Regions from separate parts of the Phytopseudomonas argentinensis genome, predicted to be linked through region 1. Evidence: riboswitches for the same ligand, from Rfam matches in the RefSeq annotation. Region 1 holds a riboswitch; each other region holds the start of a gene.
The links. A riboswitch is a leader RNA that binds a small molecule or an ion and turns the genes downstream of it on or off. The one in region 1 is predicted to bind cobalamin.
Positions count from the first base shown of each region.

Region 1 (4,732 bases):
GATCGCCCTGCAGAGCGTGCCCGAGCCGGATCAGCTCAAGCCCCTGGCCGGCGCCCTGCTGACCCGCGTGCAGCGTTTCGTCGAGGCGTTTCGCAATATCGTCTTCGCGCAGATCAAGATTTCCCTGCTCAACACCACCTTCACCGGCATCTTCCTGATGGGCGTACTGCCGCTGTTCGACGTGCACCTGCCGCTGACCAAGACGCTGATCGTGATCACCTTCGTGGCCGGCCTGCTGCCGGTGGTCGGCAACCTGATCTCCAACACCGCGATCTTCGTGGTCGGCCTGTCGCTGTCGATCTGGGTGGCGCTGGGCGCACTGGCCTACCTGATCGTTATCCACAAGGTCGAATACTTCCTCAACGCGCGCATCGTCGGCGGGCAGATCAAGGCGCGGGCCTGGGAGCTGCTCTTGGTGATGCTGGTGTTCGAGGCCGCCTTCGGCATCGCCGGGCTGGTGGCGGCGCCGGTCTACTACGCCTATGTGAAGAGCGAACTCAAGGCCCAGGGCTGGGTGTGATCATGTCGGCTGGATCGCCCCCGCAGCGTTTAAACGGATCGGGGAGATCCATCGACCGGGTAGGTGCCGCTTGCGGGCCATTTCCTGACTCAGGCCTCTTCATGCTCTCTCGACGAGGCGCCACGAGCAGTGATGACAGAAAGGCAGAAGCGAATATTGAGCTTCAAGCCGCAAGCCTCAAGCGGCAAGAAGAAGCTAGAGCACTGCGGGCTGCTTTGAACTTGTAGCTTGCAGCTTGCAGCTGCTTCCGCCACTTCGCCGCCAATCCACAGGAATACGGATTCGGGGTTTCCGAATGAACAAGGTCGTGACCGGGCTCTCAGAACGCCGGGGTCCAGGTCAGTGACAGCAGGGCAGTACGGCCTTCTTCCCGGTATTCCCGGTAATTCGTCACGGGCCAGCTTCCATCGCCGTACTGGGCGCGGCTGTAACCCTTGTCCAGCACGTTATCCACTTTCAGCCCCAGCGCCAGCTCCGCTGTCGCCTGCCAGTTGCCGCGCAGGCCAAGCAGCCCGTGGCCGGCGATCTCGCGCTGATTGTCGACGTCGTCGTAGGTACGGCTGACCGCCTGCCAGGTGGCGCCGAATGACCAGTCGCCGAACTGGCGATCCACATCCAGGCTCAGGGTGCGCTTGGCGCGGCGATTCAATTGCCTGCCGGTGCTGCGGTCGCGCGGATCGATCAGGCTCAGGCCAAGGGCGGCCTGCCAGCCCAGCAGTTCCTGCTGCAGGCTGCCTTCGAAGCCGTTGATACGCGCCTTGTCGAGGTTCTCGGCGGGCCAGCCGTTGATCGCATCACGCAGGTCGGTGCGGTACACCGAGGCCTGCAGCGCCGTGCGCTCGGCCACTTGGCTGCGCCACTGCAACTCGTAGGATTTCGAGGTCTCCGGCTGCAGGTCCGGGTTGCCGCCGCCTGGCCAGTAGAGGTCGTTGAAGGTCGGCGCGCGGAAGCCCTCGGCGTAGGAGAAGATCAGCTCGTTGCGCGCATCGAGCTGGTAACCCAGGGCCGCGCTGAACGTGTTGGCGCTGCCGAACTGCTGGTTCTTCTCGTGGCGCAGGCCCAGCTCGGTACTGAAGCGCTCGCCGCGGTAACGGTGCTGCGTCAGCAGGGCGTGGTTCCAGCGGCTGTCCTCGGCGTAGGCGGTATCGCTGTTGAGCTGTTCCTGGTAGCCATCGGCGCCGAGCAGCAGGCTGTGGCCGTCGCCCAGGTCGAGGGTGTTGAGCCAGGCCAGGCTGTTGCGGTAGGTGTTGAAGGGGCTGCTGGCGGGCACGTCATCGAAGCGCTCGACGGAGCGGTTCTCGCTGTGGCCGACTTCCAGGCGGCTTTTCCAGTCAGGCAGCAGCTGGGCGTCGAGGAACCCGGAGTAACTGGTCAGTTGATAGTCGGCGTACGGGTAGGCACCTTCCCAGCCACCGTCGTATTCGCTCTCGCCGCGCTGGTCGAGCACGCTGAAGCCGGCTGCCAGCGCTTCGCTGAAACGGTGACTGAGGGTGGCGCTGAAGGCGTTGATGCGGTAGGCGTCGCGATCGCTGTCCGGCGCCACGCGGGCATGGGTGCGATTGATGCCGCGGGTGTCGTCGGCGCTCAGGCCGAGGTTGAAACGAGTGTCGGCATCGCCACCGGACAGGCCCAGGCTGCGTTCCCAGCTGTGGTTCGACCCATAGCCGACGCGCAGGCGCGGGTTGAGCCCTTCGCCCGTAGCCCGACGGGTGAAAATCTGCACCACGCCGCCAATCGCATCGGCACCATGGATGGCCGAGCGTGAGCCGCGCAGCACTTCGACACGTTCGATCTGCTCGACATTCAGGTATTCCAGCGGCGCGCCACCAGCAGATGCCGAGCCGATGCGCTGACCGTCGACCAGCACCAGGCTCTGTGCGGTCTTGGTGCCGCGAATGTACAGGCCGCTGGTGCTGCCGCGGCCACCGGCGCGGGTGACCTGCACCCCTGGCACCCGGCTCAGCAGGTCGAGCACGCTGCCGGGCTGCAGGCGCTCGATGTCGGCGCGGGTGAATACCGTGGTGGGGGTGCTGCTCCGTTCGCGCGGCTGCACGTCACGGTTGCCCGTCACCACGGTCTCCGAGAGCTTCAGTGCATCCTCGTAGTTCGTCGGGGAGGCTAGTGCCAGGCCGGGGGCCAGCGACGTCGCCAGAAGCAGGCGGGATAATTTCATTCTGTGAATTCCTCAAAGGTCGGCAGACGTTCGAGGAGGGCAGGAGCAAGCCCAGCCGGGGCAATGAGCCCATGCAGCGCTTGACGGTGGTGCCCTCCGCAACACACGTCTCGTCCTGCAAGGGCGGTATCCGGGCTTTCGACCTGCAACCGCTGGCCTTCCCGGTAGACCCAGTGGCGGTTGAGCGGTTGTGCAATCGGCTGATTGCGGTCGATTACCGTTGCGGGGGCAGCGTCGGCTTGGCGCGCGGAGCGAGCGCACCGACTTCCCGTTTAACGCGCGGCGTGGCAGCGCCGCGCGCACCTGGCAGGAGGTGAACGAGGCGTACCTTAGAAGGTGACTGCATGAAACACAAGCAAGTCGGTCAGGCTTTGCTTGAGCCTTTTTCAAGACGCTGACGCACGGCCGCTTCGATGCCCGCTTCGTCCAGGCCACATTCGGCGAGCATCTGGTCGGGGCGGGCGTGCTCCACATAGCTGTCGGGCAGGCCCAGGTGCAGCATTGGCTTGAGGGTGCCCTGGGCGGCAAGGAATTCGCTGACCGCGCTGCCGGCCCCGCCCATCACGCTGTTTTCCTCGATGGTCACCAGCAGCTCGTGGCCTGCAGCCAGTTCGCTGACCAGCGCTTCGTCGAGGGGTTTGACGAAGCGCATGTCGACCACCGTGGCGTCCAGGGTTTCGCCGACGCGCAGGGCCTCATTCAGCTGCACGCCGAACACCAGCAGGGCGACACCCTTGCCCTGGCGGCGCACCACGCCCTTGCCGATCGGCAGTGGCGTCAGCTCACGGTCGATGGTTGCGTTCGGGCCGCTGCCGCGCGGGTAGCGCACTGCCGCCGGGCCAGTGAACTGGTAGCCGGTGGTGAGCATGTGGTGCAGCTCGTTTTCATCGCTCGGCGTCATGATCAGCATGCCGGGGATGCAGCGCAGGTAGGAGAGGTCGAAGCTGCCCGCGTGGGTCGGGCCGTCTTCGCCGACCAGGCCGGCGCGGTCGATGGCGAACAGCACGTCGAGGTTCTGCACAGCGACGTCGTGGATCAGCTGATCGTAGGCGCGCTGCAGGAAGGTCGAGTAGATCGCCACCACCGGCTTGGCGCCTTCGCAGGCCATGCCGGCGGCCAGCGTCACCGCATGCTGCTCGGCGATGGCCACGTCGAAGTAGCGATCCGGGTGACGCTCGCTGAACGCCACCAGGTCGGAGCCTTCCTTCATGGCCGGGGTGACCGCCATCAGGCGTTCGTCATGGGCGGCCATCTCGCACAGCCATTGGCCGAACACGCTGGAGTATTTCGGGCCGGACGGCTTCTTCACCTCGGCCGGCGCGTTGATCGGCTCCAGCTTGGTGATGGCGTGGTAGACGATCGGATCGACCTCGGCCGGCGCGAAGCCCTTGCCCTTCTTGGTGACCACATGGAGGAACTGCAGGCCCTCCAGGTCGCGCATGTTGCGCAGGGTGGCCAGCAGGGTCGGCAAGTCGTGGCCGTCGATGGGGCCGATGTAGTTCCAGCCCAGCTCTTCGAACAGGGTGCCGGAGACCAGCATGCCCTTGGCGTGCTCTTCGGTCTTGCGGGCGATTTCCCAGGCGCCGGGCAGCTTGGACAGCACTTTCTTGCTGCCTTCGCGCACGTTGGCGTAGGTGCGGCTGGAGAGGATCTTGGCCAGGTAGTTGGACAGGCCGCCGACGTTCTTGGAGATCGACATGTCGTTGTCGTTGAGCACCACCAGCATGTTGGCCTTCACGTCGGCAGCGTGGTTGAGCGCTTCGAAGGCCATGCCGGCGGTCAGCGCGCCGTCGCCGATCACCGCCACCGACTTGCGCTTGCTGCCCTGGCGCTGGGCGGCGATGGCCATGCCCAGTGCGGCGCTGATCGAGGTGCTGGAATGGCCAACGCCAAAGGTGTCGTATTCGCTCTCCGAGCGACGCGGGAAGGCGGCGATGCCGTCTTTCTGGCGCAGACTGCCCATGCGCTCGCGGCGGCCGGTAAGAATCTTGTGGGGGTAGGCCTGATGGCCGACGTCCCACACCAGGCGGTCGTCTGGC
Region 1 covers NZ_CP056087.1:1,320,795-1,325,526, forward strand. The annotation lists gene SA190iCDA_RS05980 (AI-2E family transporter) at 1-520, shown strand, start outside; gene SA190iCDA_RS05985 (TonB-dependent receptor domain-containing protein) at 840-2,693, opposite strand; cobalamin riboswitch at 2,797-3,015, opposite strand; gene dxs (1-deoxy-D-xylulose-5-phosphate synthase) at 3,058-4,732, opposite strand, start outside.

Region 2 (4,732 bases), 2.0 Mb from region 1:
GACGTGTTCGCCGACGAGCCCCAGGTGCCCGGCGAGCTGTTCGAGTTCGAGCAGGTGGTGCCGCAGCCGCGCCAGCGCCACGATGCAGACCCCCACGGGTATGGGCGAGATGGTCGTCGCCAGCCTGGTGGACGTATTTCGCCGGGCGCCCGTTCAAAGGCAGCGTCACTGGCTGAGTGTCGCGGATGGCGGCTTCCGCCGAGCCGCCCTCTGGAGCTCTGCGCCCCCCTGTTAGCCGCGGTGCAAGACAGCCCATCGGCACGCTGCCTGCGCAGCCAGTGGCCGGGTAGCGAACCTTCCTGTCGAAACGACTGATTTCCCGGTAGAAAAAATGGTTTTTTCGCGCTGCGCTTTTGAGTAAAGTGCGGGCCTCTTTGGGGAGTAGCCTGCTTCCGGGTTCGCTCGGCAGCGTTCGTATCAACATTCTCGGCAGCAGCCGTGGTACGAACACCTTTCGGTTGGTGAGACCAATGACTGATACGTGCCTGAGGTCGGGCGCGTGTATCGGTCATTGACTCGTAGCCCGACCGAGACGTAACCGTGAGTTTCCTTTCTCTTGTCTTCCTGGCCTTCGCCATGTCCACCGATGCCTTCGCCGCGGCTGTCGGCAAGGGCGCCTCGCTGCACAACCCCCGATTTCTCGATGCCCTGCGCACCGGTCTGATCTTCGGCGTGATCGAAGCCATCACGCCGGCGGTCGGCTGGTTCATCGGCCAGGCCGCGGCTGGCTATGTGGAACAGTGGGATCACTGGATCGCCTTCACGCTGCTGCTGTTACTCGGCGGCCACATGATCCACGCGGGCTTGCAGCCCGAGGCCGACGAGGCAGGAGAGAAACCCACGGCGCATTCCTTCTGGCTGCTGGCCGCCACGGCATTCGCCACCAGCATCGACGCGCTGGCCGTGGGTGTCGGCCTGGCTTTCGTCGATGTGAACATCTGGCCCGCGGCGCTGGCCATCGGCCTGGCGACCATGACCATGGTCACCATAGGCGTGATGCTCGGGCGCCTGATCGGCACCGCGATCGGCCGCAAGGCGGAAATCCTCGGCGGCCTGGTGCTGATCGGCGTGGGCGCGGCGATTCTCTATGACCACACCTTGTAAGCCGCCAGACCGCCGGCAGCCAAGGTCGAATGGGCTCAGGTGCTCTGGACTTTTCGGGCGCTGTCCCGCTGCATGACCAGGACGTAAAGGTACGGTAGCAGGTGCTGGCTGCATTCCACGGCTTGGCACCCCTGGCAACAGGCCAGCCGATAAGGGAGGGATATGGTTATTGTCGGGAGTCCGGCGCGGCCCTGGCGATTCGCTTCGCCATGCTGCGCGTAGAGTTGTCAGTGCCGCTGCCGAGGGCGGCGAGCTCGTCCGCGGCGATAGCTTCCAATCGCAATGCCCCGTCGACGCCGTGATCCCTCGCTGAGGGTGCGCGGCGCCTCGAGGCGGTGATACAGGCGCTCAGCCCTTGTTCTTGCGCTGGGGTTTGGGGCGGCCCTGTACGCATTTGAAGCGCGGCTCGGTCTTGCAGATCACGTAAATGCGTCCGCGACGTTTGACGATCTGGCAGTCGCGATGGCGCAGCTTGGCCTGTTTCAGCGAGGCGACGACCTTCATGACTTGGCGCCTGCGAAGCCGGCGAAGCGCTTGTTGAAGCCGGCCACGCGACCTTCGCTGGTGACCTGGCGTTGCTGGCCGGTGTAGATCGGGTGCGATGCACTGGATACGTCCAGGGTGACATAGGGATAGGTGTTGCCGTCACTGTGCTGGCGCGTCTTGTCGGTCTCGACCGTGGAGCCGATCAGCCAGTAGGCGTCAGCGGCAACGTCGTGAAACAGGACAGGGCGATAGGTGGGGTGGATATCGGGTTTCATGGGGGCTCCATTGGCTACGTTATAAAGTAACGCATTCAGTCTTGATGATTTTAATTCTCATTACAAGCCTTGCTCGTCGATTCGGGGGCACCGCGAAAACCTCGCCTAAATGCGCTTGCCAAAATGTTATGTTGTAACAATAATGGCGGCGCTTTTCGTAGGGCGTTGCGTGGCTCTGGCTGAAGAGGCCTGGTGTTGTGAACGGTAAAACGGCGGCAAAGCGCTGCAGGCGGATCACTTAATCGTTTAAGATGCCGGCGCCGGTTTCCGTGAGGAATTAATAGGGAATCCGTCGCCACCTCGGGTGGCCAAACGGAACTGCCCCCGCAACTGTAGGTATCGAGCAGCGCTGCATTCGTGTCACTGGGAATCGCTTCCGGGAAGGCCGCCGCGTTGCGCAGACGTACCAGTCAGGAGACCTGCCGGCATGGGTCTGCTTCCGCTTCTGGTGGGCAGGCGCCAGTAATCGAACCGCCGGCGGGGTGTCCGGGAGGGGGCATCCGTGATCACTTCCCGCAAGGGACAGGCGTGGCCGTGGCCGCGCGGCGTGATGTGTTCTCCAGCCTACGCACTGCCTTTATGCGTATTTGTTGATTAGGAGATCACCCGGATGTTCGTGTCACGCCTTGCCCTCATCGGTGCCGCCCTGAGTCTGTCTTCTCTGACCTGTGCCGCCGGCCCGACCCAGTATCCGCTCAGCCTGGAAAACTGCGGGCAGTCGCTGACCTTTGCGAAAAGCCCCGGCACTGCCGTGACCATCGGCCAGGCGGGCACCGAAATCCTCTATTCCATGGGCCTGGGCGAGCGCCTGGCCGGTACTTCGCTGTGGTTCAGCCACGTGCTGCCCGAATTCGAGGCGCAGAATGCCAAGGTGCCGCGCCTGGCCGACAACGACCCGAGCTTCGAGTCGGTGATCGGCAAGCGCCCGGGCCTGGTGGCGGTGCAGTTCGAGTGGATGGTGGGCGAGCAGGGTGTGGTGGGTACGCGTAAGCAGTTTCACGACCTGAACATCCCCACCTACATCATGCCCACCGACTGCGAAGGCAAGGACAACCTGGTCGGCGCCGACGGCACCCGCCTGCAGCCGTTCCAGATCGACAGCCTGTACAAGAGCATCGACCAGCTGGCGCAGATCTTCGACGTGCAGGACAAGGGCGACGCCCTGGTCGCCGATCTGCAGAAGCGCCTGGCCGCGGCGGTGGCCGGTGCCGAGCAGCGTCAGGCCAGGGATATTTCCGCGCTGTTCTGGTTCTCCAGCCCGGACATGGATCTGGACCCCTACGTGGCGGGCCAGAAGGGCGTGGCCGACTACATGATGAAATCCCTGGGGCTACGCAACGTGGTCGAGTCCAACGAGGAATGGCCGAGCGTCGGCTGGGAGACCCTGGCCAAGGCCAACCCCACGGTGCTGGTGCTGGCGCGCATGGACCGCCGTCGCTTTCCCGCCGACGATGTGCAGAAGAAGCTCGAATTCCTGCGCAACGACCCGGTCGCCAAGCACATGGATGCCGTCAAGCATGGGCGCATCGTGATCATCGATGCCGATGGCATGCAGGCCTCGCTGCGCATGATCAGCGGCATCGAAACCCTTGCCAAGGCCGTTGACGACTTCCAATGATCGCACGCAGTTCGCGCCTGTTCCTGCTGACCCTGTTCTGCCTGCTATTGCTCGGCGTGGCGGTGATCGCCGGGATCGCCCTGGGTGAAACCCACATTGCGCCCTCGGTGGTGTTCCAGGTGTTGGCCAACAAGCTGTTCGGGGCAGGCTTCGTGCTCGACCCGATCGACGAGGGCATCGTCTGGAATTACCGCCTGACCCGCGCCCTGGTCGCCGCCAGCTGCGGGGCCGGGCTGGCGGTGTCCGGAGTGGTGCTGCAGGCATTGCTGCGCAACCCCCTGGCCGACCCCTACCTGCTGGGTATTTCTGCCGGCGCCTCGACCGGCGCGGTTTCCGTCGCATTGCTCGGGGTCGGGGCCGGCATGTTGTCGCTGTCCATGGGCGCCTTTCTCGGCGCGGTCGCCGCATTCGGCCTGGTCGCGCTGCTGGCCCGGGCGGCGGGCGGTGGCGCCATCAGCGGCAGTGCGCAGATCATTCTTGCCGGCATCGCCGGCTCCCAACTGTTCAATGCGCTGACCTCCTTTCTGATCACCAAGTCGGCCAGCGCCGAGCAGGCCCGCGGCATCATGTTCTGGCTGCTCGGCAACCTCAGCGGGGTCAACTGGCAGGACGTACTGCTGGCCGTGCCGATGGCGCTGGCCGGGGTCTTGCTGGTTGCCTGGCATACCCGGGCGCTGGATGCCTTCACCTTTGGCGCCGAGTCGGCGGCCTCCCTGGGCGTACCGGTGCGCCGCGTACAGGCCACCTTGATCGCCTGTACCGCCCTGGTCACGGCGGTGATGGTGTCGATCGTCGGCTCCATCGGTTTCGTCGGCCTGGTGATCCCCCACGCCGCGCGGCTGCTGGTCGGTGCGCGGCACGGCCGGCTGGTGCCGGTCTCGGCACTGACTGGCGCGGTGTTCCTGATCGCCGCCGATGTGCTGTCGCGTACGGCGATCAAGGGCCAGGTGCTGCCGATCGGCGTGGTCACCGCCCTGGTCGGCGCGCCGGCGTTCGCGGTGATTCTGGTGCGCGGGAGGCAAAGGCGATGAGCACCATGTTGCAGTGCAGCGACCTGGGTTGGTCGGTAAAGGGCAGGGCGATCGTGGCGGGCGTCGACCTCGAGGTGCGCCAGGGCGAAACCCTGGGACTGATCGGGCCCAACGGTTCGGGCAAATCGACCCTCCTCAAGCTGCTCTCCGGCATTCGTGCACCGGGCAGTGGCCAGGTGCAGCTCGATGGCAAGCCGTTGGCGAGCCTGAGCCGCCGC
Region 2 covers NZ_CP056087.1:3,340,161-3,344,892, reverse strand. The annotation lists partial or broken gene SA190iCDA_RS14925 (2-hydroxyacid dehydrogenase) at 1-176, shown strand, start outside; yybP-ykoY riboswitch at 370-536, shown strand; gene mntP (manganese efflux pump MntP) at 577-1,104, shown strand; gene ykgO (type B 50S ribosomal protein L36) at 1,453-1,608, opposite strand; gene SA190iCDA_RS14910 (type B 50S ribosomal protein L31) at 1,605-1,865, opposite strand; cobalamin riboswitch at 2,110-2,307, shown strand; gene SA190iCDA_RS14905 (ABC transporter substrate-binding protein) at 2,476-3,483, shown strand; gene SA190iCDA_RS14900 (FecCD family ABC transporter permease) at 3,480-4,514, shown strand; gene SA190iCDA_RS14895 (ABC transporter ATP-binding protein) at 4,511-4,732, shown strand, end outside.
Region 2: another riboswitch for cobalamin. It lies ahead of SA190iCDA_RS14905 (ABC transporter substrate-binding protein); the one in region 1 lies ahead of SA190iCDA_RS05985 (TonB-dependent receptor domain-containing protein).

Region 3 (4,732 bases), 720 kb from region 1:
GCCGGGCGTTATCCACCCCGCCCTGGCGCAGGTACTGCCAGAGCCGCTCGGCATCCTCGGCGGTCACGTTGCCCAGCGCCATGAGCGCGGGGTCGGGATTATCGCAGCCCGGCACCAGAATCAGCGTCTTGCCCTGCCCGGCCAGTTCCACCAGCCGCTCGATGCCGTAGCGCCAGTAGCTGACGCCGCCATGCACGGAAATCATGATGACCTTGGCGTGCCGGAGCACCTGCTCGACGTAGAAGTCCACCGAGGCGTTGTTGCCCAGCTGCGCCGGGCTGGCCAGGCGCAGGCTGGGGTAATCCTCGGGTAGATGGCGGGCGACTTCGGTCAGCAGCGACAGGTGCGAATCACCGGTGCACAGCACCACCAGCTCGGCGGGGGTCTGGCCGAGGTCGGCGATGCTGTCGGCCGGCAGCGCCTGGCCGGGCTGGGTCCGTAGCAGGTGCATTTAGGCGAGCCGCAAGCTGCAAGCCGCAGGCTGCAAGCTGCTGTAGGGGGGACTCAGGAGCGCAGCGAACAGTCCGCCAAGCCCTGCAGCGTTCTTCACCACGACGCCCCATCGAAAGATCGACGGCATGCGGCTTCGCGACGACTGCACGGATGCAGGAGGTCGAGCGACGCAGGAAGCCAAAGCCGAGTACGCCCTACTCGCTGCAAACTCGAAGCCGCCGTAGGGCGGACTCAGGAGCGCAGCAAACAGTCCGCCAGGCCATGCGGAGTTCTGCACAAGGCCGCCCCATCGAAAGATCGGCGGCGTACTGCTTCGCGACGACTGCATGGATGCAGGAGGTCGAGCGACGCAGGAAGCCAAAGCCGAGCACGCCCTACGCGCGAGCGCGCTTCGCATCAGGCCAACGCCATCTTGAGTTCGGTGGCGATGCCGGCGTGGTCGAGCTCCTGGCCGATCACGATCAGGCGCGTCACCCGGGCTTCGTCGGGCTTCCAGGCGCGGTCGAAGTGCTTGTCGAAGCGCTGACCGACGCCCTGCAGCAACAAACGCATGGGCTTGTTCGGCACGGCGACGAAACCTTTCACGCGCAGAATGCCGTGTTTGCCGACCACGTCCCTCAGGGCAGCGAGCAGGCGCGCCTCGTCCGCTTCGGGTAGTTCCACGTGGAACGAGTCGAATTCGTCGTGATCGTGATCGTCGTCTTCATCGTCATGGTGGGTACGGCGGCCTTCGATATGCAGCTCGGTCTCGCTGTCCAGGCCCAGCAGCACCTCCAGCGGCAGCGAGCCGCCATGGGCCTCGACCACCTTGACCGCCGACGGCAGCTCCTCGGCCACTTCGGCGCGCACCGCGGCCAGCGCCTCGGCATCGAGCAGGTCGGCCTTGTTGAGGATCACCAGGTCGGCGCTGGCCAGCTGGTCGGCGAACAGCTCGTGCAGCGGCGATTCGTGATCGAGGTTGGGGTCGAGCTTGCGCTGGGCATCGACCTGATCGGGGAAGGCGGCAAAGGTGCCGGCCGCCACGGCCGGGCTATCGACCACGGTGATCACCGCATCGACGGTGCAGGCGTTACGGATTTCCGGCCAGTTGAAGGCCTGCACCAGGGGCTTGGGCAGGGCCAGGCCGCTGGTTTCGATAAGGATATGGTCGAGATCGCCGCGGCGCTCCACCAGCTCGCGCATCACCGGGAAGAACTCTTCCTGCACAGTGCAGCACAGGCAGCCGTTGGCCAGTTCGAACACCCGGCCATTGGCTTCTTCCTCGCTGCAGCCGATGGAGCACTGCTTGAGAATCTCACCGTCGATGCCCAGCTCGCCGAATTCGTTGACGATCACCGCGATGCGCCGGCCTTCGGCGTTTTCCAGCATGTGCCGCAGCAGGGTGGTCTTACCGGCACCGAGAAAGCCGGTGACGATGGTGACGGGAAGTTTGGCGAGCGTTTTCATGGTGGCCCCTGGCGTCTACAGAAACGGCGAGCGGGCAATAGGATGGCAGGCACGAGCAGGGCTCGCGCCAAGGCATCACCGGATCACCCCGCCCGGTTGTCGAAAGCGTTATCGAGGCAGGTCTCCTGGCTGGCAGGTCATGGCACGCGGCCGGCCTTCCCGGTCTCCCAGTGGCGATTGGCGACGCACTCGCTGCTTACAGTTGCGGGGGCAGCCACGGCGATCCGTGTTCCCTCTTGAACCTGTTAGAAGCCTTCTGAACAGGTTTCCTCTCCATGGCGACCCATGGAGAACCTCGAAGACCGCAAGGCTACGCAGAGCCTGGGTAACGGTCAATCGCGGCGCGACCTGCAGCATATTGACGCTCTGGCCGCTTCGTGGTGTTCTTGCCCGGTTGTTTCAGGTGTCTCACGCCGCCGCGCGTGAGGTGAAACGGGAAGCCGGTTAGAGTCCGGCGCTGCCCCCGCAACGGTAAGCGAATGCCAGGATCGTTTTGGCCACTGTGCACGCGCATGGGAAGGCCGATCCCTATCGCCGCAAGGTGATCGTCGTGAGCCCGGAGACCGGCCTGAATCCTCTGTTTGGCAACCCGCGGTGGGCGGGCACGCGCCGATCGCTGCCTGCTCGTGCGGGCTGTCTCGCCGTGTCCTGCTGTGCCGTTTACCCCTGAGGTCTACGATCATGTCCAGCAGTGTCCTTTCCGATTCCAGCGCCTCTGCGCTCCCCCTGTCGCAACGTATCCTGCTCGCCGTTGGCAGCTGCGTGCTGGGCGCCGTGCTGATCTTCTTCGCCGGCTTCTCCCAGGTCGAAGCCCTGCACAACGCCGCCCACGATACCCGGCATAGCGCCGCGTTCCCCTGCCACTGAGGGCACCAGAATGATCAAGCGTATCGCCCGGACCGCCGGGTTCGCCGGCCTGCTCGCCGCCATCGTGCTGACCCTGCTGCAGAGCCTGTGGGTAACCCCGTTGATTCAGCACGCGGAGACCTTCGAAGTCGCGGAGCCTGCAGCCACAAGGGAACATGGCCATGACACTGGCACCGTCGCTCACGACCATGACGGCGCCGATGGCCACGGCCATGACGGTGAAGCCTGGGCCCCTGAGGACGGCTGGCAGCGCCTGTTATCCACAGGCCTGAGCAACCTGGTGGTGGCTGTCGGCTTTGCGCTGATGCTCGCCGGTCTGTTCACCCTGCGTGCCCCCGAGAAAACCTGGCAGGGCCTGCTCTGGGGCCTGGCGGGTTTCGCCACCTTCGTACTGGCACCCTCCAGCGGCCTGCCGCCGGAACTGCCAGGCACTGCCGCGGCGGACCTGCTGCTGCGCCAGTACTGGTGGATCGGCACCGCGGCCTCGACCGCCGCCGGCCTGGCGTTGCTGGCATTCGGCAGCAACTGGCTGCTGCGCATTCCGGGCGTGATGATTCTCGCCCTGCCCCACCTGATTGGCGCGCCGCAGCCCGAAGCACATGAAAGCCTGGCGCCCGAAGCGCTGGAGCATCAGTTCATCCTCGCCTCGCTGCTGACCAACGCGGTTTTCTGGGCCGCCCTGGGCCTGACTGCCGCCTGGTTCCATGGCCGTGGGCGCCAGCCGCAGTGAATGAGCGGCCCATCCTCGTCGCCGGCCTGGGTTGCCGGCGCGAGTGCTCGCGCGATGAGCTGCTGGCCTTGCTCGACAGCACCCTGGCCGAGCAGGGCTCGAGCACGGCTGAGCTGACGGCCCTGGCCAGCAGCGCCCACAAGGCGGCTGAACCTGGCCTCCAGCTGTTGGCCGCGCACCTGAACCTGCCGATCCACTTCCTGCCCGCCGAGGTGCTGGCGGGTTACCATGGGCGCCTGACCGAGACCTCGGCCAAGGCGTTGCGGGTGACCGGCATGCCAGGCATCGCCGAAGCCAGCGCCCTGGCCCTGGCCGAACAGCTGAGCGGCCGACCCGCTCGCCTGTGGATAACCAAGCGCAAGAGCGCCGCCGCCACCCTGGCCGTAGCCCGAGTCGATGGGTAGGGATCAAGCCCTATCGATCTGCCGGGATTTTCATCGGTCGATACAAGACACCGCCACCCCATATTCAGGAACCGCATGACCGTCTACTTCATTGGCGCCGGCCCCGGCGACCCCGAGCTGATCACCGTCAAGGGTCAGCGCCTGATCCGCAGCTGCCCGGTGATCCTCTACGCCGGCTCGCTGGTGCCCGACGCGGTGCTCGACGGCCATCAGGCCCATCAGGTGGTCAATACCGCCGAGCTGCACCTGGATGAAATCATCGCCCTGCTGCGCGCCGCCCACGCCCGTGGCGAGGACGTGGCGCGGGTGCATTCCGGCGACCCGTCGCTGTATGGCGCCATCGGCGAGCAGATTCGTCACCTGCGCGCGCTGGGCATACCCTTCGAGATCATTCCCGGCGTGACGGCCACGGCCGCCTGCGCTGCGCTGCTGGAAAGCGAACTGACGCTGCCCGGGGTGTCACAGACGGTGATCCTCACCCGCTACGCCAGCAAGTCGCCGATGCCGGCCGGCGAGCAGCTGCAAGACCTCGCCCGCCACGGCGCGACCATGGCCATCCACCTGGGCGTACCACACCTGGCGAAGATCGTCGCCGAGCTGCTGCCGCACTATGGCGCCAGTTGCCCCATCGCGGTGGTGCATCGCGCCAGTTGGCCGGATCAGGACTGGGCGATCGGCACCCTGGCGGATATCGAGGCGAAGGTCAGCGCCAAGGGCTTCAAACGTACCGCGCTGATTCTCGTCGGCCCGGTACTGGGCGCGGAGGATTTCGCCGACTCGGCGCTCTACAACGAAGGCCACCGCCACCTGTTCAGGGCAGGCGCTGCAGACG
Region 3 covers NZ_CP056087.1:600,843-605,574, reverse strand. The annotation lists gene cobN (cobaltochelatase subunit CobN) at 1-451, opposite strand, end outside; gene cobW (cobalamin biosynthesis protein CobW) at 850-1,899, opposite strand; cobalamin riboswitch at 1,997-2,187, opposite strand; cobalamin riboswitch at 2,284-2,486, shown strand; gene SA190iCDA_RS02810 (CbtB domain-containing protein) at 2,581-2,766, shown strand; gene SA190iCDA_RS02805 (CbtA family protein) at 2,777-3,496, shown strand; gene SA190iCDA_RS02800 (cobalamin biosynthesis protein) at 3,493-3,900, shown strand; gene cobM (precorrin-4 C(11)-methyltransferase) at 3,976-4,732, shown strand, end outside; gene SA190iCDA_RS02790 (hypothetical protein) at 4,712-4,732, opposite strand, start outside.
Region 3: another riboswitch for cobalamin. It lies ahead of cobW (cobalamin biosynthesis protein CobW); the one in region 1 lies ahead of SA190iCDA_RS05985 (TonB-dependent receptor domain-containing protein).